Regions from separate parts of the Telluria sp. AZSoR62 genome, predicted to be linked through region 2. Evidence: riboswitches for the same ligand, from Rfam matches in the RefSeq annotation. Region 2 holds a riboswitch; the other holds the start of a gene.
The links. Region 2 has a riboswitch for thiamine pyrophosphate ahead of thiC (phosphomethylpyrimidine synthase ThiC). Riboswitches for the same ligand answer to the same signal wherever they lie in the genome.
Positions count from the first base shown of each region.

Region 1 (4,597 bases), on a different contig from region 2:
AAACCCCGCCTGCTGCTGGTGTACGCCGTCACCACCCTCGGCTACGGCGGCTCCTTCATCGCCTTCACTTACCTGGCGCCGATCCTGCAGGAAGTAGCGGGCTTTGCGCCCTCCAGCGTGGGCCTGGTGATGCTGGTGTACGGCGTCTCGGTCGCGGCGGGGAATATCTGGGGCGGCAGGCTGGCCGACCGCAAGGGACCGCTGGCGGCGCTGCAGATCGTGTTCGCCCTGCTGGCGCTGGTGCTGGTGGTGCTGGCCTTTACCGCGCGAAGTCAGGCGCTGGTGCTGCTCACGGTGCTGGCCTGGGGCGCAGTCGCCTTCGGCAATGTGCCTGGCCTGCAGGTGTATGTCGTGCAGCGCGCCGAACGCGATGCGCCGCATGCGGTGGATGTGGCCTCCGGCCTGAACATCGCCGCCTTCAATGTCGGCATCGCGCTGGGCGCCTCGGGCGGCGGCCTGGTCGTCGCGAAGCTCGGCTTGATGGCCACGCCCTGGATCGGCGCCGTCATCGTGGCGGGCGCCTTTGCCCTGACCACCCTGGCCGCCTGGCTGGATCGCCGCGACGGCGTGCCGGCGAAGGTGGTGCGCAGCGCCGCCGTCGCCCATTGACGCAGCGGCCTACTCGTCCAGCTCCGGATAGTGGCGGAAGATCCCGTTCTCGTTGAACGGCACCCGCCGGGGCGAGGCCAGGTAGGCCGCGATGTTCGGCCGCGCCGCGACCCGGTCGCGCAGCTGGCCGAGCGCCGGGTACTCGCCTTCCAGGCGCTTCATCGCATTCGGGTAGGCGTAGCGCAGGCCTTCGATCAGCTGAAACAACGACAGGTCGGCATAGGTGGGCTTTTCGCCCACCAGCCAGTGGCGCGGCTCGGGATTGGTCAGGATGCGCGAGAAGTAGCCGAAGAATTTCGGCAGGCGCGTCTCGATGAAGTCGGCGGCGCGGCGCTGCGCTTCCGGCTTCTGGTCTTCGTAATACAGCGAGGTGGCGATCGGGTGGTGGGTGTCGTGGGCCTCGGCGACCAGGTCGGCGATGGTCAGCTGCAGCTGGTGGGTCCAGAGCCGCCCCGGGTCGGTGCGCGGCGCCAGGCCATGCTGCTCGCCCAGGTAGAGCAGGATGTTGGCGACCTGGCCGATCGTCATCTCGCCGGCCTTGAGGAAGGGCGGCGCGAACGAGGGGTGGGCTTCGGTGTCGAGCGCCGTCAGCAGCAGGTCCATGCCGCCGGGACGCCGCGCCACGTCCACATATTCCGCCCCGGCCTCTTCGAGCGCGAGCCGGACGAATTCGCCCCGGCCCTGAATGCCCGGCCAGTAAAAAAGTTCGTACGCCATCTCGCTCCCCCAGGGTGTTTCGGTCTGGCGCAATTATCGGCGATGAATTGGAAGCGTGTCGCCGCACAAACATGGTAGGCTTGCGGTGCCTGTCAGGCGAAAACAAAAAGTCAAATAATAGAGAGAGACCACATGACCGCTTCTTCTGACCCAGGTTTCACTTCCTCATTGCTTTTGCACTATCCGGGCACAAGCTAGCTTTTCGGCAGATAATGCTTTGTGGAATTAACTTTCTGCAAAGCCAGCCCGTCGTCCCTTGACGGGCATCCAGTTAAAGACAGGGGCGCCCTTGCTGCGCCCGCAACTTTATGCCGAATGGAGCGCCCCGCATGATCTTCGCTCATTTAACCAAGCATTGGCTCGCCCGCCGCGGCCAGTACACGCCTGCTTCCTGGATGCTCAGCATCGTGCGCAGCCTGCGCGTGCTGCGCTACTGGCGCGAGCACCAGGCCCTGTGCCGTCTCGAGCTGGTACGCCGCTTCGTGGCGGCCGCACCGAACGACGACCTGTTCCACCACCTGAGCCACCGCAGCTACCTGGCGAATGACCTGAGCGCCCGCCAGCGCGTGCAATGCGTGCTCTCGCACTACCGCTTCGAAGACAGCACTTTCAGCAATGCCTACCACCAGCTGGTGTATGGCAGCGGCGGGCTCACCCTGTGGCAGCACCAGGCGCAGCTTGACAGCGGCGAGCACACCTTCCTCCTGCGCCTGGAGATGGCGCCGCGCAGCGATGCCGAGGGCGACCTCACCATCTCGCTGGTCGCCGACGGCAAATACCTGCACCGCCTGTCCTACACCTGGGTCGATGGCCAGCTGGCCGGCGTCGACCTGCCCACCGTGCCTTTCGTCACGCGCAACCAGGGCCGCTGGACCGATTCCGGCGCCGCCTTCGACGCCTTCGAAGAAGCCTTCCCGAACAATTCGCCGAGCTTCTTCTGCTTCGCCGCCATGCAGGGCGTGGCGCAGGCGGTGGGCATCGACCGCGTGGTGGCCATCAAGTGCACTTCGCATATCGCCTACAACCCGCTCGACACCAAGCATTTCGAGAATGCCTACGACGGCTTCTGGAAGGTGCTGGGCGGGGTCGAGATGCCGGGCCGCAGCTACCTGGTGCCGCTGCCTTTCTTCCTCAAGCCGCTGTCCGAGATGCCGTCCAAGCACCGCAAGCGCGCGGCGCAGCGGCGCGAATACTGGCGCGCCATCGGCGACTCCACCCGCTCCACCATGCTGCGCCACATGGCGCCGGCGCTCGCCGCCAAGGCGCGCACGGTGGCCGCGCCCGCGACCGCGGAAGCCTGAGCTTCACCTCGCAGGTCAAACAGTCCAGCGGACTATTTGACGGCCGCTTGACGATCAGCGGCAACGCAAGCGCCACCACTGCTTGCCACATTCACCACACCCGCCCGGGACCGTGGTACACTGCCGCCTCGCTAGGGGTCCTGGACGTGCCATGCACGATCCGGGTGAGAGATACCCTTCGTACCTGATCTGGATAATGCCAGCGAAGGAAAGCGCAAAGCAGTTCCCCATCTTGTTTGCCCTTCCCCCACGTTGGCTCCGGCTTTTCCAAAAGCAGCGCGCCCAATGAGCAATCCGTGGCGCGCGAAGACGAGCAAACACATGACATTCAACCTGAAGCAATCCGTCCTTGCCTGCGCCGTCCTGCAGGCCTTCTCCGCGACCGCCTCGGCGCAGCAAACGCCTGATTCCGTCGCCTCGGTGGTCGTCACCGGCAGCCGCTGGGTCGCCAGCGACCGCGCCAGCATCGGCGGCTTTTCCGATGCGCCGCTGCTCGACACCCCGGCCGCGATCAGCGCCCTCACCCGCACCCAGATGCAGGACCTGTCGATCCGCAACGTCACCGACGCGGCCCGTTTCGACGCCTCGGTGGGCGACGCCTATAACGCGGTCGGGTATGCCGAGCAGTTCTCGATCCGCGGCTTTGCCCTCGACAACGCGACCAGCTACCGCAAGGACGGCATCGCGATTCCGGCCGATACCCAGATCCCGCTCGAGAACAAGGAACGCGTCGAAACCCTGCGCGGCCTGGCCGGCCTGCAGGCAGGCGTGGCAGCGCCCGGCGGCATGGTCAATTTCGTGACCAAGCGCCCGACCGCCACGCCGCTTCGCTCGGCGCTGGTGGAGGTGAGCGAGCGCGGCACCCTGCACGGCTCGGTCGACCTGGGCGGGCGCTTCGAGGACCGCCGCTTCGGCTACCGCATCAACGCCGCCGCCGAGGACCTGAAGTCGTATGTGCGCGGCGCCGACGGCGAGCGCCAGTTCGCTTCGCTCGCCTTCGACTGGCAGCTGACCCCGGACGCCCTGGTGCAACTGGACCTCGACCACCAGCACCGCTCGCAAATCACGGCGCCGGGCTACCAGCTGATCCGCAACGAAACACTCCCGACCGGCGTGTCGCCCAGGACGCTGCTGAACAACCAGTCCTGGACCAAACCCGTGGACACCGACAGCAGCAACCTCGGGCTGCGCTTTGAATACCGCATCAATCCGGACTGGACCTTCACGGCCAACGCCAACAAGCACTGGTTCAAGCGCGACGACTACACCGCCTTCCCCTACGGCTGCAGCAACGAGGCCGAAGGCTACTATCCTGGCTACTGTTCCAACGGCGACTACGACGTCTACGACTACCAGAGCGTGGGCGAGCGCAAGACCCCGTGGGGCGCGCAGGCGATGCTGCAGGGACGCTTCAACACGGGCGCGGTGCGCCATGCCTTGAGTGTGGGCGCGGCCATGTCGGAGCGCCACGACAGCTTCGGCGAATACGTCTACGACTACGCCGGCTACAGCAACATCTACAATAACCTGCAGGTCGATCCGGCCCCGGGCAATCCCGCCACCGGCCCGGTGATGGAGCGCCGCAGCGACCGCGAGACTTCGCTGTTCGTGCAGGACGTCGCTACCTTGTCGCAGAGGTTCACACTGCACGCCGGCCTGCGCTACGTGAAACTCAAGCGCGACGAGCTGGCCGAGATCGGCCAGCCGCGCGTCAAGGCGAATGACAGCTTCGTGCTGCCGAGCGTGGCGCTGGTCTACAAGCCGGCGCGCGACTGGAGCGTTTATGGGTCGCTCAGCCACGGGCTGCAGCACGGCGGCATCGCCGAGATGGGCACCACCAACGAGAACACCGCCCTGCCGCCGAGCCGCTCGAAGCAGCTGGAACTGGGCGTAAAGGGCGTCGTCAGCAATGCGGTCATGGTCTCGGCCGCGCTGTTCGACATCAAGCAGGGCCTGGAATACGTGAACGC
Region 1 covers NZ_JBYTST010000011.1:56,112-60,708, reverse strand. The annotation lists gene AC3XQU_RS17210 (MFS transporter) at 1-609, shown strand, start outside; gene AC3XQU_RS17205 (glutathione S-transferase) at 619-1,326, opposite strand; gene AC3XQU_RS17200 (DUF535 family protein) at 1,656-2,627, shown strand; TPP riboswitch at 2,751-2,855, shown strand; gene AC3XQU_RS17195 (TonB-dependent siderophore receptor) at 2,949-4,597, shown strand, end outside.
Region 1: linked by a shared signal. The riboswitch ahead of AC3XQU_RS17195 (TonB-dependent siderophore receptor) and the one ahead of thiC (phosphomethylpyrimidine synthase ThiC) in region 2 are both predicted to bind thiamine pyrophosphate.

Region 2 (4,597 bases):
GCGGCCGGCGATGGTAAGAAAGTCTTCGTTCATTGCGTTCGTTGCGTTCATTGTCGTCTCCATGTTCAACCGCCGCCGATGGCGCGCACGATGTCCACCCTGTCGCCGGCCTGCAGGCGCCGCCCTGCCCAGGACTGGCGCGGCACGACTTCGCGGTTCACCGCCACCGCGACCGCCTGCCCGGCCAGGCCAAGCTCGCCGGTCAGTTCCTGCAGCGACTGCCCGGCCGGCACCTGGTAAGGTGCGCCGTTCAATTCGATTGCCGGCATCAGGCCTCCCGGTAGAGCCGGGCGCCGCCCTTGACGAACTCGATCGCCTTTTCCTGCATCCCCTGCGCCAGCGCCGCTTCCTCGCCCATGCCATTGGCGGCGGCGTAGGCGCGCACTTCCTGGGTGATCTTCATCGAGCAGAAATGCGGGCCGCACATCGAGCAGAAATGGGCCACCTTGCTCGACTCCTTGGGCAGGGTCTCGTCGTGGAAGGCGCGCGCCTTGTCGGGGTCGAGCCCCAGGTTGAACTGGTCGTCCCAGCGGAATTCGAAGCGCGCCTTCGACAGCGCGTTGTCGCGCATCTGGGCGCCCGGATGTCCCTTGGCCAGGTCGGCGGCATGGGCCGCGATCTTGTAGGTGATGATCCCATCCTTGACGTCGGCCTTGTCGGGCAGGCCCAGGTGCTCCTTGGGCGTGACATAGCACAGCATGGCGGTGCCGTACCAGCCGATGGTGGCCGCGCCGATCCCCGAGGTGATGTGGTCGTAGCCCGGCGCGATGTCGGTGGTGAGGGGGCCCAGCGTATAGAACGGCGCCTCGCTGCACTGCTCGAGCTGCAGGTCCATGTTCTCCTTGATCAGGTGCAGCGGCACGTGGCCCGGGCCTTCGATCATGGTCTGCACGTCGTGGCGCCAGGCCACCTGGGTGAGTTCGCCCAGGGTGCGCAGTTCGGCCAGCTGGGCCTCGTCGTTGGCGTCGTAGATCGAGCCGGGACGCAGGCCGTCGCCCAGGCTGAACGACACGTCGTAGGCCTTCATGATGGCGCAGATGTCCTCGAAATGCGTGTAGAGGAAGGACTCCTTGTGGTGGGCCAGGCACCACTTGGCCATGATCGAGCCGCCGCGCGAGACGATGCCGGTCAGGCGCTTCGCCGTCATCGGGACATAGGCCAGGCGCACGCCGGCGTGGATGGTGAAATAGTCGACGCCCTGCTCCGCCTGTTCGATCAGGGTGTCGCGGTAGATCTCCCAGCTCAGGTCCTCGGCCTTGCCGTTGACCTTTTCCAGCGCCTGGTAGAGCGGCACCGTCCCGATCGGCACTGGGGAATTGCGGATGATCCATTCGCGCGTCTCGTGGATATGCTTGCCGGTCGACAGGTCCATCACGTTGTCGGCGCCCCAGCGGATCGCCCAGGTCATCTTTTCCACTTCCTCGCCGATCGATGAGGTGACCGCCGAGTTGCCGATGTTGGCGTTGATCTTCACCAGGAAGTTGCGGCCGATGATCATCGGCTCGACCTCCGGGTGGTTGATGTTGGCCGGGATGATGGCGCGGCCGCGCGCCACTTCGCTGCGCACGAATTCCGGCGTGATTTCTAGCGGGATGCTGGCCCCGAACGACTGGCCCGGATGCTGGCGTCCCAGCAGCCCGGCGGTGCGCGCCCCCACCGGGCCCGATTCCACCAGGGAGGCCAGGTATTCGCGGCGGCGCAGGTTCTCGCGCAGGGCCACGAATTCCATCTCGGGCGTGATGATGCCCTGTCGCGCGTAGTGCATCTGGGTGACGTTGCGGCCCGGGAGCGCGCGGCGCGGCTTGCGCTGCAGGTTGAAGCGCAGCGCGGCGAGCGCCGGGTCGGCAAGGCGCGCCCGGCCGTATTCCGAGCTCGGCCCGGCCAGCTCCTCGGTATCGGCGCGCTCGCGGATCCACGGCAGGCGCGGCGACTTCAGGCCGCAGCGCAGGTCGATCGCGGCGGCGGGGTCGGTGTAGGGACCGGAGGTGTCGTAGACGAACAGCGGCGGGTTCGGCTCCCCGTCGAAGCTGCCGGGCGTGGGCGACTGGGAGATCTCGCGCATCGGTACCCGGATGTCGGGCCGGCTGCCTTCGATATAAATCTTGCGCGAATTCGGGAAGGGGGCGATGGCCGCGCTGTCGACCGTGGCGGTCGCGGCATCGAAAGCAGGTGAAGCGGGAAGCGCTGCCGTCAAGGCCGCGTCGAGTGGTGCATTCATGTGGCTCCTTTGCGAGGAGCCAGCAAAGGATTGATCGGGTGTGGCGTGACTGTGCGCATGCGCACGGCCGCCGGACCGACTGCTTCCCTTCGCTGGCATTATCCAGATCAGGTTCGGAGGGTATTTCTCACCCGCGCATGCTTCGATATGCATGTGCAGGACCCCTAGCGTGTGCTGCCGTTTCGGCAACGGAGCGGATTATAGCCGCTTGCCCGCCCATGTGTAAATACTATAAGCTCATAAGGGCAGTGCATGGGAGGCCTGCGGGCGGCGCGCCGGCGCCACGTATTTCCGGGCGGCCCGGCCAGCGTCGCCGCATCCACCCTGTCCTCCTCTATAATGTTCTTTTCAGCAAATCACATCGCCATATCATGGAATTAGCCAAGTCTTTCGAACCAGCCGACATCGAACAATATTGGCGTGCAGAGTGGGAAGGGCGCGGTTACTTCGCCGCCACCATGGAAGACGGCAAGCCGTCGTTCAGCATCCAGCTGCCGCCGCCGAACGTGACCGGCACGCTGCACATGGGCCACGCCTTCAACCAGACCGTGATGGACGGCCTGACCCGCTACTACCGCATGCGCGGCCATAACACCGCCTGGATCCCGGGCACCGACCACGCCGGCATCGCCACCCAGATCGTGGTGGAGCGCCAGCTCGACGCGCAGAAGATCTCGCGCCACGACCTGGGCCGCGACGCCTTCATCGAGAAGGTCTGGGAGTGGAAGGAAAAGTCGGGCAACACCATCACCGGCCAGATGCGCCGCATGGGCACCTCGCCCGACTGGCAGCGCGAATACTTCACGATGGACGAGACCCGCTCCAAGACGGTGTCGGAAGTCTTCGTGCGCCTGTACGAGCAGGGCCTGATCTACCGCGGCAAGCGCCTGGTCAACTGGGATCCGGTGCTGGGCACGGCGGTGTCGGACCTGGAAGTGGACTCGCAGGAAGAAGACGGCTCGATGTGGTACATCCGGTACCCGCTCGCCGACGGCTCGGGCCACCTGACGGTGGCCACCACCCGTCCTGAAACCATGCTGGGCGACGTCGCCGTGGCGGTGGACCCGACCGACGAACGCTATACCCACCTGCACGGCAAGATGCTGGTGCTGCCTTTGACCGGCCGCCAGATCCCGGTGATCGCCGACTCGTATGTGGACAAGGAATTCGGCACCGGCTGCGTGAAGATCACGCCGGGCCACGATTTCAACGACTACGCCGTCGGACAGCGCGCGGGCCTGGCGCCGATCACGATCATGACGCTCGACGCCAGGATCAACGAGAACGCCCCGAGCCAGTACCAGGGCATGGACCGCTTCGCCGCGCGCAAGCAGATCGTCGCCGACCTGGAAGCGCAAGGCCTGCTGGAACAGGTCAAGCCGCACAAGCTGATGGTGCCGCGCGGCGACCGTACCGGCGTCGTCATCGAGCCGATGCTGACCGACCAGTGGTTCGTCGCCATGAGCAAGCCGGCCCCGGAAGGCACCTTCAATCCGGGCAAGTCGATCACCGAAGTGGCGATGGAAAAAGTCGCCAGCGGCGAGATCAAGTTCGTGCCCGAGAACTGGACCACCACCTACAACCAGTGGCTGGGCAACATCCAGGACTGGTGCATCTCGCGCCAGCTGTGGTGGGGCCACCGCATCCCGGCCTGGTATGCGGAAGACGGCCAGATCGTGGTCGCGCGCAGCGAGGAAGAAGCGCAGGCCAAGGCCAAGGCAGCCGGCATCGCGGGCGCCCTGCGCCGCGACGACGACGTGCTCGACACCTGGTTCTCGTCTGCCCTGGTCCCCTTCTCGACCATGGGCTGGCCCGAGCAGACGAAGGACATGTCGATGTTCCTGCCGTCGTCGGTCTTGGTGACGGGCTTCGACATCATCTTCTTCTGGGTCGCCCGCATGGTGATGATGACGACCCACTTCACCGGCAAGGTGCCGTTCGAGACCGTGTACGTGCACGGCCTGGTGCGCGACAGCCAGGGCCAGAAGATGTCGAAGTCGAAGGGCAATACGCTCGACCCGATCGACCTGATCGACGGCATCGGCATCGAGGAACTGGTTGCCAAGCGCACCACCGGCCTGATGGACCCGCGCGCGTCGGAAAAGATCGCGAAAGCCACGCGCAAGGAATTCCCGAATGGGATCCCGGCCTTCGGCACCGACGCCGTGCGCTTCACGATGGCGAGCTACGCTTCGCTGGGCCGCAACATCAACTTCGACCTCGGCCGCTGCGAAGGCTACCGCAACTTCTGCAACAAGATGTGGAATGCGACGCGCTTCGTGATGATGAATACCGAAGGCAAGGACTGCGGCGCGCCGAACCCGGAAGACCTGTCGCAGGCCGACCGCTGGATCATCTCGCTGATGAACCGCACCGAAC
Region 2 covers NZ_JBYTST010000012.1:123,884-128,480, reverse strand. The annotation lists gene AC3XQU_RS18505 (thiazole synthase) at 1-51, opposite strand, end outside; gene thiS (sulfur carrier protein ThiS) at 66-269, opposite strand; gene thiC (phosphomethylpyrimidine synthase ThiC) at 269-2,218, opposite strand; TPP riboswitch at 2,286-2,394, opposite strand; gene AC3XQU_RS18490 (valine--tRNA ligase) at 2,590-4,597, shown strand, end outside.